Flavivirga spongiicola: one gene and its partner. The main gene of each other region encodes a partner of the protein of the gene in region 2 in a complex. Links are inferred from orthologs where the notes say so. Each region holds a gene or a part of one and is shown on either strand. Other genes may lie near its edges.

The links.
Region 1: the proteins of Q4Q47_RS04275 (region 2) and lpdA are in contact, whole or in part, in a crystal structure (PDB 1EBD), measured with the Geobacillus stearothermophilus proteins. The link is inferred for Flavivirga spongiicola from one-to-one orthologs. Residues at the interface, in WP_033016211.1 of Geobacillus stearothermophilus: Ile130, Ala131, Met132, Pro133, Arg136, Arg140, Glu141, Asn155, Arg157; in WP_049624544.1 of Geobacillus stearothermophilus: Pro340, Ser341, Asp344, Tyr345, Arg403, Asp406, Val408, Glu431, Ala432, Gly433, Asp438.

Annotation. Positions count from the first base shown.
Region 1 is NZ_JAUOEO010000001.1:4,788,976-4,805,121, forward strand. What follows is about bases 6,809-9,656. They hold lpdA (dihydrolipoyl dehydrogenase), read right to left. Parts: upstream 9,009-9,656; coding sequence 7,608-9,008; downstream 6,809-7,607. Other genes in these bases: Q4Q47_RS18990 (helix-turn-helix domain-containing protein), read right to left, coding at 6,809-7,407; Q4Q47_RS19000 (ankyrin repeat domain-containing protein), read right to left, coding at 9,090-9,593. In the rest of the region: Q4Q47_RS18960 (alpha/beta fold hydrolase), read right to left, coding at 1-3; Q4Q47_RS18965 (helix-turn-helix domain-containing protein), read right to left, coding at 143-1,882; Q4Q47_RS18970 (M23 family metallopeptidase), read right to left, coding at 2,146-2,832; Q4Q47_RS18975 (alpha/beta fold hydrolase), read right to left, coding at 2,858-3,661; Q4Q47_RS18980 (helix-turn-helix domain-containing protein), read right to left, coding at 3,735-4,835; Q4Q47_RS18985 (acyltransferase family protein), read right to left, coding at 5,067-6,254; more of Q4Q47_RS18990, read right to left, coding at 6,376-6,808; Q4Q47_RS19005 (S41 family peptidase), read right to left, coding at 9,675-11,255; SsrA-binding protein SmpB, read left to right, coding at 11,398-11,856; Q4Q47_RS19015 (hypothetical protein), read left to right, coding at 12,030-12,554; Q4Q47_RS19020 (Xaa-Pro dipeptidyl-peptidase), read left to right, coding at 12,571-14,424; Q4Q47_RS19025 (LysE family translocator), read left to right, coding at 14,471-15,103; Q4Q47_RS19030 (Crp/Fnr family transcriptional regulator), read left to right, coding at 15,168-15,704; Q4Q47_RS19035 (DinB family protein), read left to right, coding at 15,757-16,146. UniProt on the Escherichia coli protein: Lipoamide dehydrogenase is a component of the glycine cleavage system as well as of the alpha-ketoacid dehydrogenase complexes.
Region 2 is NZ_JAUOEO010000001.1:1,111,003-1,127,177, forward strand. The notes cover bases 8,024-10,900. They hold Q4Q47_RS04275 (pyruvate dehydrogenase complex dihydrolipoamide acetyltransferase), read right to left. Parts: upstream 10,322-10,900; coding sequence 8,726-10,321; downstream 8,024-8,725. Other genes in these bases: Q4Q47_RS04270 (M28 family metallopeptidase), read right to left, coding at 8,024-8,629; pdhA (pyruvate dehydrogenase (acetyl-transferring) E1 component subunit alpha), read right to left, coding at 10,325-10,900. Also shown: Q4Q47_RS04245 (SusD/RagB family nutrient-binding outer membrane lipoprotein), read right to left, coding at 1-976; Q4Q47_RS04250 (SusC/RagA family TonB-linked outer membrane protein), read right to left, coding at 995-4,426; Q4Q47_RS04255 (FecR family protein), read right to left, coding at 4,638-5,771; Q4Q47_RS04260 (RNA polymerase sigma factor), read left to right, coding at 6,280-6,870; Q4Q47_RS04265 (SDR family NAD(P)-dependent oxidoreductase), read right to left, coding at 6,979-7,662; more of Q4Q47_RS04270, read right to left, coding at 7,655-8,023; more of pdhA, read right to left, coding at 10,901-11,323; cdd (cytidine deaminase), read right to left, coding at 11,516-11,998; type IX secretion system outer membrane channel protein PorV, read right to left, coding at 12,095-13,303; type IX secretion system sortase PorU, read right to left, coding at 13,383-16,175.

The DNA of each region.
Region 1 (16,146 bases), 3.7 Mb from region 2 along the record:
CATTTTTTCACCTTTCAATTTATTCTATTTTTAAATTATTTGGCAAAAGTATATGCTACAGTTTGTTTAAGAGTTCCGAATTGTAAATGCGAACTCTTTTAGCAACTGATAACTATTAATTAAAATGAATGGTGGTTAAATCTTAGTGTTTAATATATTGCATAGGCGTCATGCCTGTTTCTTTTTTGAAGAAGGTATTAAATACAGTTTTAGAATTAAATCCGCTTTCGTAAGCCAACCCTATCAAAGTAATGTGATCGTTTTTTGGGTCTTTTGAAATACGTTTAAAAGTTTCAACTCTATAATGATTGATGAATTCACTAAAGTTTTTATTGAATTCATAATTAATCAACCAGGACAATTGATTGGGGTGAATATCTAAACTAGCAGCAAGGCTTCTTAGTGTTAAATCAGGGTTTAAATAAGGAAGCTCTTTTTCTATATAATCCAATAGTTTTCTTGAATACGTATCCCGCATTTTTTTCGTTAAAAGCTCTTTTTTATTGCTATGTTTATCTTCAGTATTAAAAGTTGCAGAGAATACATTTTTGATGATTTCCTTATATTCCTTATCTTCTTTAATCGTGTTCAATATAGGGTCTGAAAACATCAGTAGCATCAAAGTGGGCTTTGTATCAATAATTCCTTTTAACCAGTTTAACGCCTTTTGCTTTTGGTTAGATAGAACGTTTATTATGAATATGAAAAACTGAGCTCTTTCTGATTGCTGTTTTTCTATTTTACTATTTAATAACTCTATGTACATTTCAGTACTTGGCGTATCTTTTAAAATCGCATAAGCAATTCCTAAAAGCCCATATTTTGTTGGATCATCTATAGTTGCCGGTAAATCAGATGTAAAATAATCGATTATAAGGTTTGTTTTATTTTGCATAGCCCAACTAAAAGCTTTCATCTCAATAGCCAACAAGTTAGCAGGGTTTAATTCCAAACTTATATTAAAATTCTCAATAGCAAGTTCATAATTTTCACTAGTATAGTATAGATAGCCTTTTGCAAAATAAACTTCAGAAGACAAAGGGTCTAAACTAGCAGCAGTTTCAATACTTTCTAATGCTTTTTCATGTCTTCCTATGGCAATATAGAGAAACCCAAAATGCAGATATGCAGGTGAAAAATTGGGGTTTACTTTTAAAGCACTATTTAAATATTTGACTGTTTTTTTTAAATCCCATTGATGCCAAAATGTATATCCGGCTAATCCATAATAAGCTTCGGGAAGCTGAGAGTTGGATTCCAATGCTTTTGCGGCATATTCTCCAGCACTTTTAAAAGCCTCATCTCTAGGCAAAAAACCAAGACCGGCCATCATGGCATAATATTGCATTAATCCAAAAAGAGACTGTGCATGATTAGGGTCTATTTCTAGAGCTTTGGTAAAGTATGTTTTTGATAGCTCAATATCTTTCGGATTCCATTTTTGAAAATGGTAATTCCCTTTTAAATATAAACGATAGGCTTCAATATAATCCGTTTGCTTATTAACCAGCTTATCTTTGATATCAAAATGCCCAAAATTCTCTCTAATCTTATCGGCAATTAATAAGCTTATTTCGTCTTGGACAGCAAAAATATTTTCAAGGTTTCTATCCCAGGTTTCAGACCAAAAATGAAAATCATTTTGAACTTCTATTAACTGTGCCGTAATTCTAATAGTATTTTTTGACAGTCTAACACTTCCTTCTAAAATGGTAGATACATTTAAATCTGCACCTATTTTTCTAATAGAAATATCTTTATTTTTAAAAAAAAATGAAGATGTACGCGATGTCACTTTTAAGGCATCTATCTTGGCTAAAGCATTTATAATTTCTTCAGTGAGTCCTTCACAAAAATAGTCATTCTCTTTACTAGAACTCATATTTTTAAACGGTAGAACTGCTATAGAAGGGTTACTTTTCACCGCGCAAAGATAAGACTATATGTGTAATTATTAATATTACTTATAAAAACTAATTCCTTTATTTAGACTCCCGTTTTATTCACTGTTTTTATTTTATAATAATGAATCTTTCGATTTCACAAGAATGACAATCCCGCCTGCTGGCAGGCAGGTTCAACAAAAACTCCGAGTTAGAGTCTCGGAGAATTCTTTTCGATTAAATCATGTAATTATTTGAGATACTAATTATCATTGACAATACTTTCATTTTGCATTGGTTCGCCCCTTTCCACAAAAATGTCATTTGCATAATAATTCTGAAATTGAGCAGGCAAACCTTCTCCATTAAATGGATCTTCTGTTGTTTGTAAATGATAATGCAAATGTGGTTCACTTGAATTGCCACTATTACCGGTTTTCCCTAATTCTTGCCCTTTAAGGACCTTGTCTCCAACAGATACAACTATTGATCCTTCTTTAAAATGTGCTAAGAATGAAAACTCACCATTTTCATGGTCGATAACAACAAGGTTTCCTGTTGGTATGCTAGCATTAAACTCTCCAGGAATATTATCATAAACATCATTAACTACAGTAATTATTTTTCCATCCCCCGGAGCATTTAAACGTTTCCCAAAACAATAATAGTCTTCATTTTTAGAACCATTACCCATATGTGTGCTTCCATTGATTCTTTGTACAAGATCTAAAGCAAATCTTTGCTCTCTATGTGCAGCATGATAATTTTCTTTAACACCTCGTCCTCCCCAAAAAACCCACCATGTGTCTTCAAAAGGAAGCTCTAATGCTGTTTTTGTCTCGTAGTTTAAATAATCGCTGGCATAGGCATCTGGCAAATCATCATTTGAACAATTAAATACTGTAAATAGTATGAATGCAACGATTGTACTACTAACTAAATTTTTCATCTTATTATTTTTAATTTTTTAATACTTAATCTAACAAAGCTGTAATAGCATCTAACACTAATTGAGGTTCTTCAACCTGAATATAGTGCCCACTGTTTTCAGTAGTAATATGAGTGAAATTTGTAACATTTTCTCCAAGTGTGGCATGTGCGTTTATCCATCGTGTTTCATTTTCGCCTTCACGATCTCGGATGCTTGTAAGCACAATTATTGGTACATTTGGCAACGTAGATAGTGCATCCAGAGTTTGAAAGTTTTCGATAAATTGCTCTGCTTCATTTGCTATTTGTGTAAGACCTTCTCCTCTAAAATATTCTACCATGTTATCTTCTTGTCCTTGTGTCATTTCTTCAAAACCTTCATGGCTAGGATCAACAAATAATATGGCTTCAACCATTTCTGGGTGTTGCACAGCATAATACCTAGTTATAGCACCTCCTAAAGAGTGACCAACTAATATTACTTTATTATTTTCTGATTTACTTAAAATAACTTGATGCAGATCTTCTGCTAATTGAACAATGTTTCTGTCATTATTAGCCATTTCTGAAGGCTCATATCCTGCTCTATTGTAAGCAATCACCTGATGAGTTTCTGCAAGACCTAATAATTTGTACCAACTTTCGTAATTGTCTCCCAAACCAGATTCGAAAACAATGGTATGATTTCCATTTCCAGCTGTTTGAGTAAATAATTTATAGTCTCCAGTATCGACCATATTTGATAGCGTTAAAACAGAATCATCATCATTGTTACAAGACATGGTAAATGCGCTTATTAAACACGTATAGAATGCTAGTTTTTTCGATATACTTATTTTCCTTTTCATTTTTTTAAAATTTTCTGCAAATATACCCGCAGTAAAAAAAATGAAAGTCTTCAAATGTGAATAAGTGGAGAAATTAAGACTTATTAATTTTAGTCTTATATGCATTTGGAGTCATTCCTGTATACTTTTTAAAAGCATTGTAAAATCCTGTTTTAGAAATAAATCCAGACTCGTACCCAATAGCTAATAAACTGTATTTATCAAACTCTGGGTTTGCCATCATACTTTTTACTACGTCTACTCTATAGGCGTTTACATATCCTGAAAAATTATCATTTGTAATATCATTTATAATTTTTGACAAATAACCCGGGCTTATTCCTATTTGATTAGCCATATATTCTCGGCTTAAATCAGCATCTAAATAAGCATGATTATCTAGCATCAATGTTTCCAGTTTTTGAAAATGAATATTAGAAATATCTTTTTTTGTTTCTTTTTTTTCTTTTGGTAAACTTGATTGGATGATTTGAGTTATTTCATATCTATCATCTAATAATTTAAACCGAATGAGTCCCTTATAACTCATCCAATAAAAAAATGTGGTGACTCCTATCCAAAGAACATATTCTGTATAAAGAGAATCCTTATCAGTAAGTATACTATATAGTTCCATGAATACCCACATTAAAATAAGAGCAAAATAAACAATGGTCAAATACTTAAGCCATTTTCTACTTTTTTCTTCTAAATGCTTAGCATTACTAATAAAAACTAAACAAAAAGCACCTCCAAAGATGGAATAAATTAGAATGAAATAATATTCAATATCAAATAAAATATAAATAAAAGAGCGGATATTAGAATCATATATCAAACCAACTGCATCTAATGTAACAATCATAATATTTATAATTGAAAACAAATAGAACGGTATATACAAGAATACATGTTTTCCTTTAAGGCGTTTTATGCTAGTTTTTAAAGATACAAATGTGAGAAAGGTAGCAGGAAATAAAACTTCTAAAGGAATATTATCCAGTAATGCATAAAAAAACAGATTAGAATTATCAAAATAGTCTTCCACACCATTCATTAAGCCGATACTACTAACCGTTAAGATCGTGTAGGCTAAATATTTATTAATATCACTTCGGTAAAATTTTGAAAACAATACAATTAAGCCAAAAATTGCTCCTTGAAGAAAACTAATAATAAAGATAAATACAATCACTTAAATAATCTTATTTTAACTATCACAATAACATTGCCTAAATTAAGCCCAAATACTTATTGACCAAATAATTGTAAACTATATTATTGGAAATTATTTTTCTCAAATCTAGTTATTTTTGGGTAAATAAAAACTAAAAACCATCTAAGTAAATTAGCATAAAACTATAGAGAAAGTTTGAACAATTTACTTAGATGGAGTTCTTTTAATTGGTTATTTTCAATTATTATATTATCTCAACTTATCTAATGCAAATTGTGTTTTTATTTTAAGTGACGTTTTCTTTGGTTTTGTTTTCATACCAAACACAACTCTAAAAGCATTGAATGGCTTAATTAAAAACCAATAAGTACCAATTATTGAGATTAGAGAAAAGAGAATAATTAATAGCGCTTGAAGCCCAAATGAAATATGCCATTCTAAAACAAAATATCCAATAAAAATAAATGCAGGTTGATGCAATAAATAAAAAGGATAAATAGCTTCATTTAGTACTTTTCTGTATTTGTGCTCTTTATTAAAATATCTTTTAAAATAACCTATAGCAGCTAATCCACAAGATAATGAAATGACCATTTCGATAATACCACGAGAATAATCCTGAACTATTGAAGGCTTTCCAAAAATGGAAGGCAACGAAAATAGCAACACTGTAAAAATAATTGTCTGATATAAATATAGTCTTCTATCTTTTGACAATCTACTGATTACTTTATGACTTGTGAATAACATAAAACCACTTAAAAAGAATAATAGATAATAAGTGAAATAAGCCCAATCATTATACAAAGCATGGGTACTCTTAGGAAAATATTGTCTTAAAATCATTTGGGATATTATAATAACTGGAAGTAACTTATTTAATCCCATGTGTTTAGAAGTAATGTCTATTAATTTACCTCGTAACATGTTATAATGCGCACTTTTTGTATAATTTAAAAACGGGGCTATCAATAAAGAAATAATTAATAAATACAGAATAAACCATAGATGGTGCCATGAAATATTACCTACAGGATAAGCCCCCCCATCAAACATATGTGGAATAAAATCTAAAAATGAGGCATATTTATCTATACGCTCAACATACACCATTAATGGTACTAATGTAAAAAAACCAAATGTAAATGGAATGTAAAGCCTTCTAAGACGTTCTTTTACATATTGCAAACTTGTTCTATGTCCAATCGCATAAAAAGTACCAATACCTGATACTAAAAATAATAATGGCATTCTCCATAAATGCAACCACCACATAATGGGATCTAAAAACTCGAATGATTCATTACTATTAACATGCCATTGTTCTGGTCTAAAAATCATACCCACATGAAAAAAGAATACACTTATAATAAGTCCTATTCTTAACCAATCGATAAAATACTGTCTTTGTTTTGTTGCTTCTGGTTGCTCACTCATAACTGTTCGTTTTTTGATTTGACCCAAAAGTACCAACAGCCGACTAGTTTTAATGAATTAGCCTATAAGCAAGGTGTACTGGCTTATAAGGACGCACAAATAAACACTAATAATGAGATAGTTACAAATCTCTAAATTGTGAAGGCGTTTGTGAAGTTATTTTTTTAAATGCTGAGTTAAATGCAGATTTAGAGTTGTACCCTACGCTTTCGGCTACTTCTTCAATAGTTAATTTTTTACCTAAATCTGTTTTCAAAATAGCTTTAGCTTCATCTATTCTATAGGTTGCCAACAGTTCGAAAAAAGTTTGGTTTAACCTTTCATTTATAACCTGAGAGACATGATGTGAACTTTCTTTTATAGCTTTAGATAAATCTGAAAGAGAAGCTGAACTACTAACATAAAACTTCTCATGTGTCATTTGGTTCATGACTCTTTTTAATATAACATCCTTTTGATCTTCTAACAATGATGATTTTTTATATTTCAAAACTGGCCCTTCTAAAAATGAAGATACTTCTGTATAATATAGAGAGGTATTCATCATTTGAAACCCAGTCAAAAAAATCATAAAACAGATATATAAAAAGATCAGGTAGTCTCCAACATCACTTTTAAAAGTGATTTTCACAAAAATTAAAATAAGTGTAATTATTAAAAAATGATAAAATGAATTTCTAAGAGATTTCAATGTTTTATCTGTAGTCATAAAAATGGATTCTCCTCTTTTCTTTGCCGATTTAATTAAATGGTACATTACAACAGTAATATAAATAAGAATGTGAATGATAGTGGCTAGATTAACATAGTTACGAATTCCCAAAGGATCTCCCGTATATACTTTTGCTGTTTCAATATATGGTATGTCTAAATTCATAACACCAATACTGTCATTATATTTAAATACATCTTCTTGAAAAAAGAACAAAAGACAGTACCCAAACCATAACACAAAAGGAATAAAATGAAACCCATCTTTTTTACTTCTTTTATTGCCTAATTGAGACATCTTGAACAAGTAAATAAGTGGAGCGATTACAAAATTTAAAGGCTCTGAAAAATTAGTGAGCCACAATGTTTTAAAGATATAGCCCGTATAATTAAGCCAACCTTCGAACATGATAAGTGATAAAACCAAAATTAAAATCCCCATATACAAATTAGGAGATTTATTATGTATTGATTTTCTAATTAAAAAATAAGATATAAAAAGACCAAAACAAATGCCTACAAAAATTAGTAAGCCTAAAATATTTATATGAATAGGAACGCTCTGCATATTCCAAAAATAGCAATAAAAAAAGCGAACTCAATAAGTTCGCTTTTCTTTTATTTTTAAAATATCTTAATGAACTATATATGTAATGCTCTATCATCAGTAGCCGCCAACGCCGCTTCTTTGATAGCCTCTGTAAATGTAGGGTGCGCATGAGACATACGTGATATATCTTCTGCAGATGCTCTATATTCCATAGCTACGACAGCCTCTGCAATCATATCTGCAGCTCGAGCACCAACCATATGTACTCCCAAAATTTCATCAGTCGTTTTATCTGCAAGAATTTTTACAAACCCATCTAAATCCATACTAGCTCTACTTCTACCCAAAGCACGCATTGGGAATTGTCCTGATTTATACGCTACACCAGCTTCTTTAAGTTGTTCTTCTGTTTTACCAACCGCAGCAACTTCTGGCCACGTATAAACAACACCTGGTATGAGATTATAATCTATATGCGGTTTTTGTCCTGCTAATGTTTCTGCAACAAACACACCTTCCTCTTCAGCTTTATGTGCTAACATAGCACCTTTAATCACATCTCCAATCGCATAAATATTAGAAGCACTCGTTTGTAAATGCTCATTGACTTCAACCTGCCCTCTATCATTTAATTTTACACCAGCAGCTTCAGCATTTAAGCCATCTGTATATGGACGACGGCCAACAGATACTAAGCAGTAATCTCCTTTAAATTCTACTTCTACTCCTTTTTTGTTATCTGCTTTTACAATAACTTCATCTCCTACACGTTCAACAGACTTAACTTTGTGAGAGGCATTCATTTTAAATTTCTGTTTCTTTAAAACTTTATTGAGCTCTTTAGATAGACCTGCATCCATAGTTGGAATAATACGATCCATAAACTCAACTACAGAAACTTCGGCTCCTAATCTTTTATAAACTTGTCCAAGTTCTAAACCGATAACGCCTCCACCAATGACGATTAAGTGTTTTGGTATTTCTTTAAGTTTTAAAGCTTCGGTAGATGTTATAACTCGCTCTTTATCAATATTTATAAACGGCAAACTTGAAGGTTTACTTCCAGTGGCAATAATGGTGTTTTTTGCTTCTATTTCAGTGGTTTCTTCTCCGGAAATAATGATATGAGTCCCATCTTTAAAACTTCCTAAACCTTGATAAACATCAATATTATTTTTCTTCATCAAGAAATCAATACCACCGGTAGTTTGATCAACAACTGCTTGTTTGCGGGCAATCATTTTTTCTAAATTCACCTTAACGTCTCCAGGTATTTCTATGCCATGTTCTTCAAAATGCTTCACTGCATCTTCATAATGATGAGAAGAATCTAAAAGGGCCTTACTTGGTATACAACCAACATTTAAACAAGTACCTCCTAGTGTAGAATACTTTTCTATAATGGCAGTTTTCATTCCTAATTGTGCACAACGTATTGCTGCTACATATCCTCCAGGGCCTGAACCTATTACGGCTACATCGTATGAATTCATAAAGTATTTTTGATGTTTTTATTTTAAAATCGAATCACAAAAATACGAATGTTTTACGGGAAGGCAATAAAAAATATAAGCTTAATATAAAGGGAATTGTGTTTCTTTTAAACCCAAAGAAAGTATATATTCTTTAGCTTCCAGAGCGTCATCTCCTCCTTTATTTACATGATGCAGCAATGTAAGACCATGAGGGCCTTTAGCATAAAGTAAACTTGGGGAAAATTCTATCATCGCTTTTAAAATATCTGTTTTACCAAACAAGGCCAAAGTGAAAATATTTCCCTGTGCCCCTTTACTAATTAAATATTTTACGATCTCTTTATTTCCTACATGACTTGCAGCTCCTAAACCTGTTTCAAAATCACCAAATTTCCAATCATGAGCAGCATTTAATAGGTTTGGATGTTCATTTAAAAGCTCTTTGACCATGTCTAATTTTCCATGTGAGACTCGTACAAATTCCTCAACCAAAGCCTTGTTTAGTTTTGGGTCTTCCTGTGGTTTTGAAAAAGAGAATAGAGGTGTTAAAGGAACAACTAAAGAGGCTATTCCTGCCGATTTAATAAACTGATTGCGATTCATGGTTTGGTTGATTTTCAATAAAACTAAAAAAGAATAGTCAACAAATCTAGAAGTTTAACACGGTATTGTGACAAGCCCCAATTATCCTTTATTTTTAATATCCTTTAATACCCAATCTAACTCTGTATCTTTTTTTAGTTCCCTATCACTAATCGTAGGTAAAATTTCAACATCTGGTTTTACACCATAGCCATCTGGATTTTGTTTTTGAGGCGCTTCTACCTGCATCATTCCCATTCTTATTTTTAACTTGGTATTTGGCAGCTCATAGACTTTATAAATACCTGCAACCGTGCCATTATAGGCGCCTCCTGTTTCTTCCCCAACAAAAAGGGCTCTTTTGGTCGCTTTTAAATGCGTAGATATTAAAGAAGAAGCCGAAAATGAATTTCCATTAATCAACACATAAATCTTACCAGTAAAATGTAACGGTTTTGGTTCTTTAACCTTAGTTTGCCTAAACCTGTAATACAATTTACCATCTCGCTTTCTTGTTCTTATTAAATTCTGAACAACGATTATCGGTGACATCATACCCGATAATACCTTTATACTATTCGGTGTTGTATTGCTCATTAAAAATTTTAAGAATGGTACACGGCTATTTACCTCACTATCTTCAATAAACTTATATGCCTTATTAGTTAAATACGAATACAGATAATCTATTTCGGCAATTCTTCCACCGCCATTATCCCTTAAGTCTAAAATTAAATGTTTCGTCTTTGCTGAATCTAATTTTGTAAAACTCTGCTTATAGAATCTTTTATAATTACCATTAGTAAAACTTCTTAATTTCATATAAGCCACATCTTTTACTTCTTCCATAAAACGAAAATTTCGAGTGTACGTTTTATATTTTTTTATAAAACCATGCTTTTTGTTAAACTTTCGTCTCTTTTTTGAAGCTAATCGATTTGCTTTTTTCTCCGCCGAAGTTAATTTTATACGTTTTGCTGTTTTGGTAGTATCTTGTTTTTTAGGCTTTTCTTTCTTTTGTAACCTTCTAAAAGTCTTGACAAATAAAGAATCCTTGTTTTTAAAAGTAACCCTTAAACTATCTACAACCCCTTTATCTTTATAATAAAAATTAGAAAAGTGTTGCCCCACATATCTGTTATGCAATGTGGTATTATAACCATCTGAAGAAAAACGTGTTTTGTAGACATCAATTAAATCAGAAATAAAGTCGTCTTCAATTTTAACTATTTCACATCCTATAATTGTAGAATCTTTACCTCTGGTATCTTTAATCCAGAGTTTATTTTCTAAATATTCAAAATCTAAAGCGTAAAATTCAAACTTATTCTTAAGCAATTGTTTACGAGCTTTCTTGGTATACCACTTATTTGCAGAGCTTAGAGAAATATGACCTTGTTTAACTTGAGACACCACTGGTGCTAATTTTTTGTAGAATTCCCGAGAATCAATAGGTGTTGTAATTATCTTTTTTAAACTATCAAACTTGAAATCTAAAACTTCTTTTGGTGTATATTGATATAATTTAGGATGATGTCTTTTTAATTGAACATATATCCTATCTATATCTTCATGTAAATGGGCTACATCATGCAATTTCGTTACTTGCTCATTATGGTTTTTAACACTTCTACATGACATTAAAACCACTAAAACTAAAATTAATAAAATTGCTTTTTGCATATATCTAAATAAATTCTATCTGCTAAAGTAATTTTATTTACTTAAAAGTATAATCAATTAGTAATTCTTTAACTCCATTTATTTGATTTTTCAATAGAATCACCCGCCAATAACTTCATAAAATTATGTAGTTTTGTGCTCCATGCAAAAAAACATTAACATACAAAACAAAAAGGCGCGCTTTCTATATGAAATATTAGATAAGTATACGGCCGGCATTGTGCTAACTGGAACAGAAATTAAATCCATACGCAGTAGTAGAGCATCTATAGCCGAAAGTTTTTGTGAGTTCAATGTACAAGGGGAACTTTTTGTTATTAATATGACTATTGAAGAATATGCCTTTGGCAATTATTATAATCATCGCCCTAAAGCAGAAAGGAAGCTTTTACTAAACAAAAAAGAACTAAAAAAACTACTAAAAGAGGTTCAGAATACAGGACTTACTATTATTCCCTTGCGATTATTCATAAATGATAAAGGGTTTGCCAAAATGGACATTGCTTTAGCGAAAGGTAAAAAACTATATGATAAAAGAGAAACTATTAAGGATCGTGATAATAAACGTGATTTAGATAGAATCAAAAAAAACTTCAGATAATTCAAATTGTTTATCCATCATTTTGAAATTCAATTGATTTAGCTATATAACAGGTTTAGTAGCCCTTCGATGCCTAGATCGATGAAATATTTTTAAATTTAAGAAAGCCTTAACGTTTCAAGACTAACAAAATCTTTACTTTGTTAATCTAAATAAATTTATCATATCTGAAGATGAAAAAAACGATATCAGTTATGCTATTGTGTATTGTAACACTATCTGTGCAATCACAAGAAAAAGCGAAAGACTATTCAGAAAAAGTTCAAACATTAGATAGCACAATTAAAACACTATACGCCGTTATTTCGGGAGAAAAAGGCGTTGAGAGAGATTGGGCCTTATTCAAATTTTTATTTAAACCTAATGCTAAACTAATTCCGTCTGGTAAAAATAAAGAAGGTGCATATAAAGTAAGATATATGTCTCCTGATGATTATGTTAAAGGTTCTGGAAAATGGCTGGTCGAAAATGGTTTTTTTGAAAAAGAAATACATAGAAAAGTAGATACTTTTGGTAATATCACTCAGGTATTTAGTACGTATGAATCTTTTCATAGTGAATCTGATACAAAACCTTTTATGAGAGGTATCAACAGTATTCAACTTTTAAATGATGGTAAACGTTGGTGGGTAATCAATATTTACTGGGCTCAGGAAACTAAAGACAATATGATCCCTGAAAACTATCTTCCAAATTAATAAATCAATTAAAAACATGAATAACTCTGCAAGACTAAGGTCAATAATATTGACAAGCACCTTACTTATTTCAGGTGTCTTTTTAAGTTTAGGACAACAACCCATAACAAAAGCGATACCCGTTTTTAAAGATGGCGAAGCACAAATAGTAGAAGCATTTAACACACCCGAAAAATGGATTCGGCATGACTTATTTGTTGAAACCACATTTGATACTGATGGCGATGGCAAATTAGATCGTATGCATGTTTCAGTAACAAGACCTCATCAAACCGAAACAGAAGGTTTAAAACTTCCAATAATTTATGTTTCCAGTCCTTATTTTGCAGGTGTTGCACAGGGTGGAAAAGAATTATTCTGGAATGTAAAACATGAACTTGGAGAGCAAGTCGAAGGTCCTGTGCATCCAGAGGTTAAACGACTTGGTAAACGCCCTATTATATCCAATTCTCATATAAAAAAATGGATTCCAAGAGGTTATATTGTAGTACATTCATCATCACCTGGTACAGGTTTATCTCAAGGATCTCCAACCGTTGGTGGTGATAATGAATCATTAGCACCTAAGGCTGTAATAGATTGGTTGTGTGGAAGAGTAAAAGGTTATACAGAACCCTATGGAGATGAAACTGTTGAAGCTTTTTGGAGTACAGGAAAAGTGGGGATGACAGGTACATCATATAACGGAACCATTCCATTAGCAGCTGCGACTACTGGTGTCGAAGGTCTAGAAGCTATTATTCCTATCGCTCCTAACACATCATATTATCACTATTACAGGTCTAACGGGTTAGTGCGTTCTCCTGGCGGTTATTTAGGTGAAGATATTGATGTTTTATATGATTTTATTCATAGTGGCGATGAATCAAAAAGGGCACATAATAATGCCAAAATAAGAGATACCGAAATGAAAAATGGTATGGATAGAATTACTGGAGACTATAATGATTTTTGGGCAGGTCGCGATTATTTAAATCATATGAAACCTATGAAAGCGGCGTTGCTCATGTCTCATGGTTTTAATGATTGGAATGTGATGCCGGAACACAGCTATAGAATTTACAAAAAAGCTCAAGAAATGGGCTTACCAACTCAAACATTTTATCATCAATTTGGGCATGGTGGTCCGCCACCAATCAAAATGATGAATCGTTGGTTTACACGTTATTTACATGGTATAGATAATGGTGTTGAAAATGATGCGAAAGCTTGGATCGTTAGAGAATATGATAAAGTGAACGAACCAACACCTTATAAAGATTACCCAAACCCTGAAGCCTCTAATATAACATTACACCTAACAACTGGTGCTCATAAAGCAGGTGGACTGCGTACTTCTAAGATAAAGAAACAAGGCAAGGAAACTTTAGTTGACGACCACTCGTTTTCGGGTAAAGACCTGGCAAAGGCGGAAAGTTCTAAGCATCGTTTGCTTTACGTAACTTCTAAATTGACAAAGGATATTCATATTTCCGGAACGCCTAAAGTCACTGTAAAATTAGCAAGTAGTAAACCTGCTGCCAACTTATCGGTTTGGTTAGTATCACTTCCGTGGAATGAACAAGAGGGTACAAGAATTACAGATAATATTATTACCCGTGGTTGGGCAGATCCTCAAAATCACAAATCTTTAACTAAGAGTACACCCTTAAAACCTGGAAAATTTTACGAGGTATCTTTTGATTTAATGCCTGATGATCAGATTATTAAAGCAGGACAGCAAATAGGGCTTATGATTTTTTCTAGTGATAAAGAATTCACATTACACCCAAAAGCAGGAACTGAGTTGACTGTTGATTTGGATGGAACAAGTCTAACGTTACCTATAGTTGGCGGGATTGATGCTTTTAATGTTGCTGTAAGAGAATAAAAGACATCTGTAATATTTTTAGCTAAACAAACCTTAAAAAAGAAATATGATACCAATTAATGATTTACTTTTATTTGCATTGGCATCATTGGTTATGGTGGTTTCACCCGGCCCCAATATGATTTATTTGATTTCCAGATCATTATCACAAGGAAAGAAAGCAGGAATTATATCTCTTTTCGGTGTCATGTGCGGATTCTTATTCCATATCCTTATGGTTTCTTTCGGTTTATCAGCTATTTTCTTTGCTGTTCCTTATGCATATGTAACGGTTAAGTTTTTAGGTGTAGGATACTTACTTTACTTAGCTTATAGTACCATTACATCGAAAAACAGGGTATTCGATGCCGACAAAGGCCTCAAACCAGACAAACCTTTTAAACTTTTCAATATTGGATTACTAACCAACGTTCTAAATCCAAAAATGGCTATTTTTTATCTTTCGTTTTTTCCACAATTTATAAGACCAGAATATGGTTCCATTCTAAACCAAAGTTTTCAACTCGGAATTGTTCAAATAATGATTAGCTTTTCGATTAATTTTTTGATTGTTATATCTGCAGCGAAAATGGCAAGTTGGTTCTCAAAAAAACCAATTTGGTTAAGAATACAGAAATGGTTTATGGCTTCTGTATTGACTGGTCTTGCAGTAAAAATGGCACTAACTAAAGTAAAATAAAGAACCTGCGAATAATTGTAAAACTCAACAAAACTTAGCCTCCAAATTAAAATTTGTTCTTAAAATGAACCCCATTTCAACCTTAATAGAAAAACTAAACAGCCAAAATTTATGGTATAAAACATTAGAATTAAAAAGGAACGAATACTTAAAAGTAAAAGGAAGTATCGATACCAACTTATATCTGGTAGAAAAAGGGGCGCTAAGAATTTTTGTTTTAGATGATTTTGAAGAACACACCATTAGGTTTGGTTACCAAAATAATTTAATTGCTGCACTCGACTCCTTTTTAAGTGAAAAACCCTCCGATTTATACATTCAGGCTTTAAAACATACTTCTCTAAAAGTTATGGACAAAAGTACCTACATGAATTTTGTGTCAGAATCCACCGAAAATACAAAAATGTGGCAGCTAATATTAGAAAACTTTGCACTCCAACAAATGGAAAGAGAAAGAGATATTCTAACAACGTCACCTATAGAAAGATATCATCGCGTTTTAAAACGTAGTCCTCAGCTTTTTCAGGAAATCCCTAATAAATATATTGCTTCATACCTAAGAATGACCCCTGAAACGCTTTCAAGAATAAAAAAATCTTAATTTGAATCAATATTTATATTGGTTTTAATTAAAACCTTTGTAAAAAAATATCATGAAGGTAACATCTGAAGCATTAATCGCAGCATTAATAGAAAAAACAAGACAGAATATTAATCAGGTTGAAGTATTAAACCAAAAACCAATTAACAAACTTAATTGGAAAGCCAACGAAGACATTTGGAGTGTTTTAGAATGTATTGAACATTTAAACTTATACGGAGATTATTATCTACCAGAAATAGAACAAAGAATCACTAAAAGCACATCTAAAACAGAAACTCATTTCAAAGCTGGTATTTTAGGAGATTATTTTGCTAAAATCTTGTCGCCTAAAGAAAAGCTAAACAAAATGAAAACTCTTAAGGATAAAAATCCTAATGGAAGTCATTTGGATAAAACCACTTTAGAGCGTTTTTTAATACAACAAGAAAAAATGCTTGAG
Region 2 (16,175 bases):
CTATTTGTGTTAATCTAGGATCATTATTATCTCTCATAAAAGCAACTAATTTCTCCGTCAGAATCCATTTAGATCCTGTTACACCTGTTCCGCCTGCTCCAGCTCCAAATCCCCAAAACACATCTTCAAAACCACCATCAAGATTAGCATTGGTTAAAGCACCTTCAGAACGTGTCAATGTTGCTTCATTTGTTCCGTCTATTAATGTGTTTGATAAACAATCTGCTATAACACCATCAATAAATGCACTTTCACCATCTGCATTAAAAGCATCTCTACTTCTTAATGCCATACGTAAACGTAATGTATTAGCTAAAACTTTCCATTTTTGTGGATCTCCTTCATAAATAAAATCTCCTGCTGCACCACCTATAGTTGTAGTAGAACTGCCTAGAGCATCCATCTGACTTTTCAAATCCTCAAGAATAGCCTTATAGATATCTTTTTGAGTATCGTATTTAGGAGGATCAACTTCCAATTGAGGCAATATAACTTCAGAATAAGGAATACTTCCAAAATTATCAGTCGCCCTTTGATGAAATAAGGACATAATTATTTTCATCATTGCTTGACCATTTGCGTCATTTTCATTACCATATTGAATTAATAAATTACGCATAATTAAACCACTCCTTGTAAATGATTTATCAAACGTTACATTTCCCCAAGCTGGATCTGGAGTATAATTATCTGACCCTGACCACCAACTTCCAGCAACTTTCGTTGAGAACTGGTGCGAAAATTGAGACGTCGTTAATAAGTTACCTCTCCAAGTAACAAATCGAGGTTCAGCAAATGTAAAATATTCTACAGCTCCCAATAATGATGCAGAAGTGGCTTCAGCAGGTAAATTTGGGTTCACGTTAATTTGCTCAAAATCATCTGTGCATGAAGAAAGTAAAAGTCCAAGCACTAATACAATACTAAATGTTGGCACCTTGATGCTTTTAAAATTTATTTTAATTATTTTTTTCATAATATCTAAATTTTTTTATTAAAACGATACAGATAACTTAATACCATGACTAGAAGTAGAAGGGAAATCATAAATCTCTATCCCCTGAATACCAGTATTAAAACCAACCTCTGGATCATAATTTTGAGTATTTTTATGTAAGATTGCCAAGTTTCTACCTATATAGCTAATTGATGCACTATCAATAGATAATTTATCAAGTAAGCTAGAAGGTATATTATAACTTAATGATACTTGTCTTAACTTAACAAAACTACCGTCCGTAATCCAGTTTTCTGAAATTTGACCTAATCTATTAAAATAATTAGCAGAGCCTACACCTCTGGCTGCTACAGTTGGGCTTAATGTACCAACAACAACTGCATCATCCGGTACTAATATACCAGTGCCGCCTGTATAAAAATCTCTTCCTTCTAAGGTTCTAATATCATTTCCATTTGTACTGGCTACTAGATCTGTAAAAGAATATATATCACCTCCAGATTTAATATCAACTAAAACTCCTAATTGGAAATTTTTATAAGTGAATGTATTATTTATACCAAGTAAAAAATCTGGCGTTACATTACCTATATCACCAAGCTCACCAATTATAGGCAAACCAGTATCATCATACATAACGCGGCCTTGGTCATCACGAGAGAATGTTGTACCTCTTAAATCTCCATATAAACTACCTTCGGTAGCAACTAACTGTACATTATCGTTAAATTGTCTTGCAAGAATAACCGTTGGTAAGCCTTCTACAAGTCTTTCAATTTTATTTTCATTTTTGCTATAATTAAATGCTGTATTCCATTCAAAGTTTTCAGTTTTTATAGGTGTTCCTGTTAAAGCTATTTCGATACCACTATTATTTACTAAACCTGCATTTACTATTTTACCTTGTGCACCAGAAGTTGGTGGTAGGGAAATTGACAATATTTGGTTTTTTGTATCCTTATTATAATATGTAACATCTAAACCTAACCTATTATTGAAAAATTTTGCATCAAAACCAAATTCATATTCTGATGATAATTCAGCAACTAAATTCGCATTTGGAATTATAGCACCTGGACCTGCTCCTTCTTCTGCAGGACCTGCTCCTAAAGTTGGGTTACTTAAAAAGAACAGTGAAAGCCCATTATATGGGTTAGAGGAAACATTATATACTGACCTAGTTCTATATGGTTGAGTTGCATTACCAGTTTTAGCCCAACTAGCTCTTAGTTTAAAAGAATTAACGTTATCACTTTCAAAATTAAAAATTTCATGTAATAAAAAACTTGACCCTACAGAAGGATAAAAGAACGAATTGTTGTCTACAGGTAATGTTGAACTCCAGTCATTTCTACCAGTTACTTCAATAAAAGCATAATTATTAAAACCAAACTGTACTGAACCAAATAAAGACTGAGATTTAAAACGATTTAACGTCGTACTAACTCCTTTATTTGCAAAATTATTAACGGAGAATAGAGAAGGATCTAATAAATCATTAGCCTGTACTCTAGTTGATTTTGATCTATTTTCAAAACCACTATAACCAAAAGTTGAATTTAATGATATTTTATTAGTTATATCTTTATTATACGATAGTAAAAAATCATAATTTGAGGTCGTAGTTTGTTGTGTAATTTCTACTAATTCTCCAGAAGGTGCATTATCAAATACCCCTATTCCTTTAAAAATGGATGCTTCATAATTACTTTGATCTTGAGAATATCTTACAGTTCCAGATAAGTCATTAGTAAATTTATATGTCGCACTTAATAAACCTGTATACCTGTTTTTAGTATCTTCATTTAATTTATTATTAACAGCATAATAAGGGTTCATTGTAAAGCTTCCTCCACCAAAATTATTTGGCGTACCATCATCTTTAACAAAATTAGCAGCTAAATCTGCGTTAGAAATATTTCTAGATTTCAATATTAAACTCCTAACTGTATTTGCTTGACCATCTGTAATATCCGATCTGTTTTCTGCACTATTTTTCACATAGGCTATTTTAGCTTGCACTGTTAATTTATCAGTCACATCGGCAGTCGTATTTAATGATAATGAATGACGTCTATAATCGCTTCCGTTTAAAATAGGTTGATTAAATAAATTGGTATAAGATAGCCTATAATTTATATTATCTGCTCCTCCAGATAATGCTATTGAGTTTATTATTGTTGAGCCAGTTCCATAGAAATCTTTAAAGTCTCCTGGATTAGCACTATATGGTGCAGTACCTACTCCGTCAAAACGTTCACGTGAACTACCATCTAATGCTGGTCCCCAGCTTCCTGGTCGAGTTATATCGTAAACCAATTGACTAGAAGGCACATCAAAACGACCTTGCCCATAACTATTTTGTAGCTTAGGGGAAACTAGAACATTATCAAATGTTACAGAAGAAGATAAATCCACTTTCATTTTTCCAACTTTACCTTTTTTTGTAGTGATGACAATAACACCCGCTGCTCCTCTATAACCATAAAGTGCTGTAGCATTACCACCTTTTAAAACATTAACACTCTGTACATCATCAGGGTTAATGTCAGACAAAGCATTACCATAATCCAAACCTCCAGAAAAACTACCTTGACCTAAGCCACCACCATCTAAAATAACACCATCTACAACAATTAAGGCAGAGTTTTGACCAGGTACTAATGAGGTAATCCCTCTAACGGTTACAGAAGCCGAACCTCCAATACCAGAACCGTTTTGATTAATTTGTACACCAGTAACTCTACCAGAAAGCGTATTGGCAATATTAGCACTTCTAACTTTAGAAAGATCTTCTCCTTTTACAGTTTGTAACGAATATCCAAGTTTTTTGGCTTCTTTTCTAATACCTAATGCTGTAACAACTATTTCATTTAATGTATCTGTATCTTCCTCTAAAACCACATCAATAGTATCAGATTCTCCAACAGTAACTATTTTAGTTTTTAATCCTAAAAAGGAAAACTGCAAAGCCTCACCAACCGAAACCTTAATTGAATATTCTCCGTTAAAATCTGTTGCGACGCCATTTGTTGTACCTAAAATAAGAACAGTAACACCAGGCAAAGGGTTTCCTCCCTCATCTTTAACGGTTCCTTTTATTTCTTTTTCTTGATTTTGCTGCTCATTCTTTTGAGGAATTAACCTTTTAACAGCCTGATTCTTTAAATCATTTTTTGCTAAAATAATTTGCCTATCAACAACATTATATGTTATATCTTGATTTGCAAATAACTCATCTAATATTTTATAAATCCGTTTATTTTTAACATTGATTGAAACTAAACGAGTTTGATCAATTAATTTTTCATTTGTTAAAAACTTAAATTCTGATAAGGATTCTATAGTCTCTAATACTGTAATAATCTTTACCGATTGTAAATTAAGTGTGATTTTAGTATTTTGAGAATATGACTCAGCTTGAATTTTAAAAAGAGAAAAGAATATTAATAATATTGTTAATTTCATTTTTAAACTCAATTTAGGGAGGATATTTAAATATAACCTCTTAGTAAAGGATTTTTCCATACTTTTGTATTGATTTAGTTAATAAATTGTTTCACATTGATTAAATCTTATTGTCTAATCGGGGAGTACTCCAATACTTCTCGATTTTTTTTTACAATAAGATCTTGTTCTAAATTATCTAATTGTTAGTTTTTTATCATTGGCGTTTTTTTTAGTTAGGTTTATCTATTGTTATTTTATTTTCATTTATTTTATATGAAAATTTCTCGCTGTTTTGAAATGAAATAAGTATTTGTTCTATGGTTTCTGTGTCAAACTTTGCAATGAAACGCTCTTCATTTAAAAATTGGTAATTGTTTATTATGGTTACATCATAAGTTCTTTCTAAAACTTTAATAATATCAGAAAATGATTTTGATTTAAATAGTAATTGACCTTTAGTCCAAGCTATATATTCTTCAATATCAACTTCATTTATGTTCATTCTATTTTCTGATTTATTCCAAGAAGCTTTATAACCTGGCATTAATACAGTAGAAGCTTTCGCATCAAACTTTTCGTCTACGTTATAAACACCAACAGAACCTTCTACCAAAGCAGTGCTTATTTCATTATCTTCTTTATAAGAATTAACATTAAATTTAGTTCCTAAAGCTTGAACATTTATATTTTGGGTATTTACAATAAAAGGGTGCAGTTTATCCTTAGCTATATCAAAATACGCTTCGCCACTTAAAAAAACTTTTCGTTCCATCCCGTTCAAAAATTTAACAGGATACTTCAATGTACTACCCGCATTTAAATGAACTAAACTTCCATCAGATAAAACAATCTTCATTTTTTTCCCATAAGGAATATTTAATTCGTTAAAGACCAGTTTCTCACTATTTTGCTCGTCACTTAATTTATTATAATTAAGCTCATCACCTTCTTTAACACTAACAATTTCTCCTTTTTTATTTAAAATTTTCTCATTTCCATCTTCAGTAACAATTTTAATATCACCATTATCTAATTTTAAAGTAATTGCATTATTATCTATACTAGTCTTTGGTGTAGAATCATTTAGCATAAAGAACCAGCTAAGCCCAATAACTCCTACAAAAACAGCAGCCCATTTACCCCATTTTTGATAAAAGCTTTTCTTATATCTTATTTTATTTATTAATATTTGATATTCATAATCAACATCAACTTCTTGTAGGGCAAGGTCTAAATCATAGCATTCTCTTGCATATCTTTTAAACACCTTTTCATTTTCCTCATTCTTCAACCATTCTAATAGCAAATTCAACTCTGATGTGCTAATACTGTCAAGAAAATATTTTCTAATAATATTATCCAAGATGCTTGTTTTTTATAAAATTCATATTAATTCTAAATAAAAATATACGATTAAACGTACGACTTTATTTATTAAACGTATAGCTTATTAAATACCCTTAAAAAAAAAAAAATTATTTTCATATTACATCAAAAACTGTCATTCAAAAACATGTTACTATCTACAATATGTTGAAGTTAGTAGAGTTTATTTTTTATATTAAAAATCATTTTATTGCTTTAACTTTCTTATCATTCATTTTTTAAAAATTCAATGATATTAGCAGAAGCTGTATTTCAAAATACTTTCCGATATAAAATTTAATTGAATATCCGTAATATTATAATATAAAATATTAATTTAGTTTTGGTTAAAATTACAGCAATGGATTCATTCAGTTTCGTAGCAAATTTTGATAAAAGAGTCGCGTAGGTTACATTTGCTCTTTAAAATAGACTTATTATTGATAATATTACAGGTTATGAATAGAAACAGATATTCAATAATTTAACATTTCTTTTATACTGTCATGACAGAATTAAAATTAATTTCAAAAATTAAGAAAAATGATGATATAGCATTTAAATTAATTTTTCAAAAATTCTATAAACCTTTATTAACTTACACCAAGACATTTACTTACGATGAAGATAAAGCTAAAGATATTGTTCAAGAAGCTTTTATTATTTTATGGAATAAAAGAAAAGACTTATTAGAAAATTCATCATTAAAAAACTATCTTTTCACATTAGCATATAGGCTATATATAGATCAATATAGAAAAGATAAATTTAGAAATAAAGTTCTAGATGAATTAAAAACATCTGCTTTAAAAACGAGGGTTCATGATGATGAAAAAGAAGGGCAAAAGAGATTAAAAAAACTATTAAAACTTGTACAAGACCTGCCTCCTCGCTGTAAAGAAATCCTCCTTTTAAGCAAAAGAGATGGTTTGAAATATAAAGAAATTGCTCAAAAATTAGATATCTCACAAAAAACCGTAGAATCTCAAATCCGAATTGCTTTTCAAAAAATTAGAGATGGATATAAAAATGAAGGTTATTTTTTCGTTTCTTTTTATGTGGGTAAATTCTTAAAAAAATTCCAAAATAAAAGATAGCAACCTAAACGAATGATATGTCTCATTTTGAAACCCAATAGGTATTACAGCCATCTTTTTAGTAGCCATGTTCAACTGTAATCTACTTTAAAATTAGTAGAACTTAGTTTAAGGCGTAGAACTAGAAACCTGAAGTAGTTTTCCGTTATAATATTTATTTCCGTTAAGCGAAAAATCAAAAATATATTGTGCCATTTCTAATGCTGTAGTCGGTGCTTCATACCCTGGGAAAGCTTCTTCTAGCATTTCAGTTTGCACAGCTCCCAAAGCTAATACATTAAAGCTTGGTCCTGTTTCTTTATACTCTTCGGCTAACAATTCTGTTAGAGTTATTACAGCTGCTTTACTAGAACTATAAGCACTTAATCCTGGGAATTTCATGCTTCCTTGAACGCCACCCATCGAACTAATGGTTACAACATGGCTATGACGCTTCATAGATGGTAATATAATTCGAGTCATTTCTGATACTCCAAAAACATTGGTCTTATATACTTTTTCAAAATCGGTCATTGAAGTTTCAGAAAAAGGCTTATTAAGCAAAGCTCCTGCATTATTAATTAAAATATCTACTTGGTTCCAATGAGAACTAATAAAGGTTTCTACTTTCTTATAATCATCATTTTTACTTAAATCAAATGAAAAGGACGTCACATTTTCTAACTGAAGATTTTCTATGGGCTTACTGTTTCTAGATAATGCTAATATATTATGCCCAGCTTTAGCAAATAATTGAACCAACTCGAAACCAATACCTCTACTTGTTCCTGTTATAATTATGTTTTTATTCATTGTTCATTTTAATTTCTTTTGTTTCGGCATTAATCATACCCTCTAAAGCTGGAATCATTTTATTTATAAAAGATGTCATGTGTTCAAAATCCATTTTATCGGTCTCATCGTCTACATGGTGGTAATAATCAAAGTTTGTAAAATCAAAAGTAGATATCGCTTGAGCTGGTATTTTAAACGCGTTAAAGAAAGGATAATTATCAGAGCGCATAAACAGATTATACGCTTTGGCTTGTGCTAAAAAGCCAACGATGTCCCCTTTTGCATAATCATTTAGTTTCTCTGCCATATTGGATTTTTTATAACCTGTAATATAAGCCATGGTTTCATTTTCTGCTCTTGGAACTCCTATCATTTCAAAATTAATCATGGTATATAAATTAAGCGCTTCATCTTTCAATCGTTTTGCCAAATGACCAGAACCTTTTAGCCCCATTTCCTCGGCCGCATATAATGTAAATAAAATGCTCCGTTTATTGCTTTTTGATTTAGAAAAGTATTTAGCCCATTCCATAACTGCCACCGTACCAGAGGCATCGTCATTGGCTCCATTGGCAATACTATCCCCATTTACAGATTCTGCTGTACCTATATGATCGTAGTGAGCCCCAAGTATTACAAATTCGTTTTTCAGTTCTGAATCATGCCCTTCAATATATCCCACAATATTATAACCTACAATGTTATCTAAATTAAAGCTATCTCTGTAAGTTTCATAATACGGCTGAACCTTATTTTCTTTAAAAAAGTTTTCGATAAAAACAGCTGCTTTTTCAATGCCTGCAGTCCCTGTATTTCTTCCTTCTAAAGCATCAGAAGCTAAATACTCTAAACTCGACTTTACATTTTCTTTTAAAGCTAGTATATTATGACTCTCTTCACTCGTTTTTTTTACTCCCGAGATTTCTTTTTGCCCTCCACAACTTAAAAATGTTATGGTTATTATAATACTCAATAGTTTTTTCATCGTAAATTTATTAGAGTTTAAAGATAAAAAAAACCTGTTTCAAACGAATAAAACAGGTTTTTTTTATGAAAAGATTCCTGCCTTCGCAGGAATTTATTATACCAACATAGTTACCGGGTTTTCAATATAGTCTTTTAATGTTTGAAGAAATTGTGCTCCCGTAGCACCATCAACCGTTCTATGGTCACAGGCTAAAGACAATTTCATAGTATTTCCAACAACTATTTTACCTTCTTTAACTACTGGTTTCTCAATAATATTTCCTACAGAAAGAATGGCCGAATTTGGTTGATTGATAATAGACGTAAAACTTTCTATACCAAACATACCTAAATTAGAAACTGTAAATGTACTACCTTCCATTTCGGCTGGAGTTAATTTTTTGTTTCTGGCTTTTCCTGCAAGATCTTTAACTGCCGCTCCTATTTGTGGCAATGATTGTTCGTTAGCAAACTTAACCACAGGAACTACAAGTCCATCTGGAACGGCAACTGCTACTCCAACATGAACATGGTTATTTAAACGCATTTTATCCGCGAACCATTGTGAATTTACTTGTGGGTGCTGTTTTAATGCTAATGCACAAGCTTTAACAACGATATCATTGTATGATATTTTTGTATCTGGAATAGAGTTAAATTGTTTACGGAACGCTATCGCATTTTCCATATCAAACTCTACATTTAAATAATAATGTGGTGCAGTAAATTTCGAATTCGTTAATGCCTTAGCAATGGCTTTACGCATCTGTGAGTTAGTAACCTCATCAAAATCTTCTTGCCCTGTTGGGACAAATTTACCAACGGATGTTCCTGAAGAAGCTGGAACAAAATTCTCAACGTCTTGCTTGATGATGCGTCCATTTTCTCCAGAACCCTGGACTTGAGATAAATTAATACCTTTTTCTTCTGCTATCTTTTTAGCTAATGGGGACGCGAATAATCGGCCACCACTTGTTGATGTTACAGCAACTGGTGCACTTGGTTTTACAACCTCTGCTTTAGGAGCCTCTTTTTTAGGAGCTTCTTCAGTTTTTGTTGAACCTGAATCTACTTTAAAGTTGCTTGCAACATTTGCAACATCGGTTCCAGCAGGACCGATAATAGCTAATAGGTCATCTACTTTTGCCGATTCTCCTTCTTGCAATCCTACATGAAGTAATGTTCCCGCTTGAAACGATTCAAACTCCATGGTCGCTTTATCCGTTTCAATTTCGGCTAGTATATCACCTTCTTCAACAGTATCACCTACTTTTTTAAGCCATGTTGCAACGGTTCCTTCCTCCATAGTATCGCTTAAACGTGGCATGGTTACAACAATAACGCCTTCTGGCAATGCAACATTTGCAGATGACTCAACCTTTGCAGGCGCATCATTTGTTTCAGCTGGAGCAGCTTCTTCTTTTACTTCGGTAGATGTGTTACCTCCACTTAATAAACTTGTTATATCTTCACCTTCATCTCCAATGATAGCTAATAACTCATCTACTTTGGTTGTTTCTCCTTCTTGAACACCAATATGAAGTAAAGTACCTTCGTTAAAAGATTCAAACTCCATAGTTGCTTTATCCGTTTCTATTTCTGCAAGAATATCACCTTCTTCAACTTTATCGCCTACTTGCTTTAACCAAGCTGCAACCGTTCCTTCTTCCATGGTGTCGCTTAAACGCGGCATATTAATTACTATAGCCATAGCTTATAATTTATGTTGTATAAATGGATAATCTTCTTGTTCGTAAACGACATCGTACATCACATTCTTATCTGGAAATGGTGATTCTTCAGCAAATTTCTCACATTCAGAAACCAAATCTTTTACGCGCTTATCAATCACTTTAATAGCATCTTCACTAGCATATTTCTTTTCAAGAATAATGTCTTTCACTTGAGTAATAGGATCAATTTTCTTGTATTCTTCCACTTCATCTTTAGTTCTATAATGCTGTGCATCACTCATAGAGTGTCCTCTATATCGATATGTTTTCAACTCTAAAAACGTAGGTCCTTCACCACGTCGTGCACGTTGTATAGCTTCATCAAATGCTTCAGCTACTTTTATAGGATTCATACCATCAACTGGTCCACATGGCATTTCATAACCTTTACCTAATTTCCATATTTCACCATGATTTGCAGTACGTTCTACCGACGTTCCCATAGCATAACCATTGTTTTCGCAAACAAACACTACTGGAAGTTTCCAAAGCATTGCTAAATTAAAAGTCTCATGAAGTGATCCTTGTCTAGCTGCGCCATCTCCAAAACAACATAACGTTACAGCATCGCTACCATGATATTTATCACCAAAAGCAATACCTGCTCCTAAAGGAATTTGTCCTCCTACGATACCATGACCTCCATAAAAACGATGTTCTTTAGAAAATATGTGCATGGAGCCTCCTAGTCCTTGTGAAGTCCCTGTAGCTTTACCATATAACTCTGCCATAACACGTCTGGGATCGACACCCATACCTATTGGCTGTACATGATTTCTATAAGCTGTAATCATTTTATCTTTTGTCAAATCCATAGCATGTAAAGCACCTGCTAAAACTGCTTCTTGACCATTATATAAATGAAGAAATCCTCTTACTTTTTGTTGTATATAAACAGCTGCCAGTTTATCTTCAAACTTTCTCCAAAACAGCATATCCTCATACCATTTTAGGTATGTCTCTTTAGTGATTTTTTGCATCGACTAATATTAGGTTTTAATTAAGCAAATACAAAAGTAATACATTGCTCGTTATTGCAAAAACGTAAATTCATTAAAGTAAAAAAAATATCAAAAAAAAAACACTTTACAGGCAAGATTGCTTATTTAATAATTTTTTATATTGAATGTTATATTATTTAAAAAAAATTATGAATTTAAAACACTTCAGTGTTAAAGCACTGATTTATCAAAAACTAGAGGCAACAAGTTTGCGAGAGAATTGGATTTAGCAACTTTTCCCGTTTCTCCCATAAAATAAATTTCTATAGGGGTATCCTGTTTCACTTCATATTCGGCAATAGCTTGCCTACAGGCACCACAAGGAGGGATAGGCTTAGTCGTTTGATTATTTTTTGATCCTGCCGAAATAGCCATGCGGATTATTTTTGCCTTTGGGTATTGTGAGCCTGCATAATAAATTGCAGTGCGTTCTGCGCATAGCCCTGATGGGTACGATGCATTTTCCTGATTACTACCAGTAATTATTTCACCATTATCCAACAATAGTGCCGCTCCCACATTAAAGCTTGAATAGGGAGCGTAAGCATTTTCACGAGCTCCAAAAGCTTTTTGCATTAGCAAAATGATTTCCTTTGGAAGCTCGTCTAAACCTTGGTAAATATATAGTGTTGTCTCTATTTTTATTTCCTTCATATTCAAAATGTATTAAATAAATTTACAAATATTATAAACAAAAAAACTATTGCTCAATGAACAATAGTTTTTAATATCCTTTTATTATAGCTTTAATTAATACTCATTATATGCATCTGCACCAATATTAAAGGTTAATGAGAAACGTAATGTATTCTCTAAAGGACTTTGCACTTTAGACGCTGAAAACAAGTATGACAAATCAATATTTACAACATTAGCTTTAAAACCAGCTCCTAATGCCAAAAACTTTCTAGCACCTTTATCTTCACTTTCATTAAAGTAACCAGCTCTGAAAGCAAAAGAATCTTGATATACGTATTCTGCCCCTAATGACCATGTAAACTCCTTTAACTCCTCACTAAAGCCGTCTGGCGCATCACCAAATGACTGAAACATTCCTGTTAAAAAACTAACATCGGGATCTTTACCTTCAACGATGATTGTTGGCTCACTACCATCTGTTGCTTGTGACTCATTACCGTCTGCATCAACATACCCATAAACAGGTGGTGTTGGCACCAATAGTTTTCCTATTTCTGCAGTTACAGCAATTTTATTATAATCATCAAATATAAAGTCGAATCCACCTCCTAAACGCAAGGTTGTAGGTTGAAAATTCTCTTCACCACCTTCATCATATTTAAACTTTGGTCCTATATTCTGAATAGCAAACCCACCTCGCCATCGTCCATTAAAATCGGCATAAGCTTCTTCTTCACTTTGATAAAAACCAGAAATATCCACACCAAACGTACTTGCTGGTTTGATATCTCCGCCTACTCCTTGTATACGTAAATCCGAACGTAAATAACGCATTGCTACAGACATAGCAAATTGATCTGATAGCCTTAAAGCGTAGGATGCATCAAGAGACAACTCATTAGGTTTTTGCACCCTAGGTGTATCATCTGGACCATTTACAAACTCAATATCTCCTAAAGAAAAATACCTTAAACTTACTGCAAATGCACTACGTTCATCTAAACGATTAAAATACGTAACATTTCCTAAAAAAATATCATTTACCAATTTACTTAAGTAAGGCGTATAACTTACTCCAATACCTGATTTAGTTTCCGAAAACACATATTTAGATGAATTCCATTGCTGTGAAAATGCGTCAACAGAGGTTGCAACACCCATATCGGCCATACCAGCTGCACGGGCATCTGATGCAATTTGTAAAAACGGCACTCCTGTAGTAATAGTTCTCCTGTCTTGGTTTGGAAAAATAATTGTTTCTTGAGCATTTAGTTTTAACACAAAAAGAAAGGCTAATGCTATTAATATTCTATTATTCATGTATTAAGTTTAGTTAACAAATATAATTTTATTTTAAAAACTCATCTATCTTTGATCTGTTACTTATTCCAAATCTTGATTACAATATAACGAGTTTTTCTATTTTTTCTACTTTTTTATTTAATAAATTTGAGTGAACTGTAAGCTTATAAATATAGACACCCTTTCCTATTTTATCCCCAAAATCGTCTCTCCCATCCCAAACAATATCTCTAGATAGTGAACTAGTCGTTTTAATACCTCCTGTTGTTTGTCCATTAATCGTTCTTACCAGTTTCCCGGAAACAGTGAATATCTGTATAGAAACGTCTAAAGGTTCCGAACTATTGTGATTAAACCAAAATTCTGTATAATTCACAAAAGGGTTTGGATAATTTAGCACGTTATTTATAACCAATTCTTGATCTTTATCGAATACAACAAACTGAATTTCAGAAGTTGAAGAATTATTATAGACATCCCAGGCTTTTAAGGTTAAAGTATGAAGCCCTGGCTCTAAATCTCTAAACGGAAAACTTACTACACCTTTTTGATAATCGTCTACTTCTGTTTGATAATAATCATTAAGAACTACCGGATTTGTTTCATCTCCATCTATTATAGCAACGATATCATGCCCAATACCACTTGCTGTATTAATCCCATTCGCATCTTCCATTTTAGCCAATAATGTAGGAGACTCATTCGTTATTCCTCCCGAGACAAAATTCTCATCATTCATATAAAGTGTAATAACAGGCCCTATATTATCTTCTGCTGCATTTTCGTTCACGCCTCCTATTCTAACTGTATTAATACTCGCCCCAGCTTGATCTTGGGATAGTGCTTCATTTTTTGAATAAAAACTTACTTTTCCAAACCCAACAGGAATACCAATATCTTTTGGTACTACAAAATCAAACTCAAATTGACCGTCTTTTACAGATGCCTGACCTCTAAATATAATTTCTCCAAGTGTTTCAAAGTCTAACCTTACTATTTCCCCATTTAGTCGTGTACCATCATTAGCAAGCGTCTGTCTATTTATCGACTTATCATAAATAGTTGTTGAAAGTGTACCGTTATAATTAGTGATTAAATTTCCAGAAACATCAACTACTTGACCTGCTAATTTCACGTAACTTAATGCTTTTAATGTATCTGTTGCTTGAGTAATAGGTACATCATTAATTTCTGTTAATCTTATATTTGGCTTAGGGAAAGCCAATTTCATGGCTGGGTCTCCGATAAAGAACACTAAACGCCTTTGAGAATTCCCAGATATAACAGGATCATTTTTTGCCAACCTGAGAGCTTCAGCCATAGAAGGATATTCGTAATCTTCATAAGTATCATTATCACTATAAGAGAATAGATATTGTCCTAAAGTATTATTAAAAGTAATACCGAAATTAACAAATACTTGCCTGGTAGTTGTAATTAAACCAATAGATCCTGCTTGCTTATTCCAATATGTAAATTCGCCCGCTGTTTCTCTAAATGGGTTGTCAAACTTAGTATATTCACATGTTACGGTTACAAAACAATTTAATTTACAAAAATTACGAAATCCGTTAACATCTGGTTTTAAAAGAATACGCTCTTGAGCCAAGCCGTCCTCGCCTCCATGACCAAAATAATTTACAACCAAAGCACCATTATCAACAGCATTTACAATCTCGTTTGTTACTTCGGGATACCTGTCTCCACCTGCCGATGTTTCTTGCTGAAATGCATCAGAATGTATTTTTACAACATTCATAAAAGGTTTTTCTTGAGAAACTAAATTACCTACATTATCGGTTGTTTGCTGTAAAAGCCCTTCCCAATCTTTGTCAACATCATCCGAAATAACCACAAAATTATTACGCCAAGCACCAAACGCTTCCTTTACGTAATATGATTCTATTTTATCGACCATTTCTTTGGCCCTTTGTGGTGTATCTGCTAGAATTCTACCCACTGCAATATCTAACCTGTCATTTGTTGACATGGTCCCCTCATTAGCATCCATCATGCCATAAAAATCATCAGAAATAAATGAACTGGTAAGATTAAAACTGTTATAGGAGTGCCATGAAGGTACTACATTAGTATTATTAGGAATTCTATCTTTATAATCAAAAGAACTATCTCCAAATAAACACACATACTTTATTCTGTTTGCTGGTGCGCTTGCATTATCATAAACATACTTAACTAGGTTTCTAATGGCTCCAATATCTTGGTTACCTGAACTAAATTCATTGTAAATTTCATCTAAACCTAACACCTTAACATTCAAATCGTATTGCGTTCTATTTATCTGCGCTAAACGTTCCGCTTCATTAATCATATTATTTGGAGCAACTATAATGTAATCTACATCCTGAAACCCACCTTGACCATTTTGAAAAATGCTTCCTTTTATATCTTGATTATTAATCGTTGTTTTTGAATCTATTTTTGGTTCAAAATAATCCAAGGGTGTGACCACTACAAAAGTTTTTAAGTTCCCTAAATTAGATGTAAAACTAATATTTGAAGCACCATCTGTATTTAAATAATTAGAAACATTATATATATCGGTTACATCCCATATTTCTGAAACTTGGGATGTATTAGTCATATTATATTGTCCTATTCCTGATGCTGAAGTAACCGCACTATTTTTAAATTGAAATTGCTCGTCTGAAAAATTTAGTGAACGAGTTGCTTCTATTGATATATAATCTAAATAAGCCTGTGTGCTCGGGTTCCCTTGATTATTAAAATTAAGCCCTACTTCTACTTTCGAACTATTCACACTAATGCTACCACTAAATGAAGCCTGACTTGCTAAATTGGGTGATGTTGACCCACTCATATTTAATGTTGAAATTGGCGTTCCATTTACAGTAACTTCTATGGTACT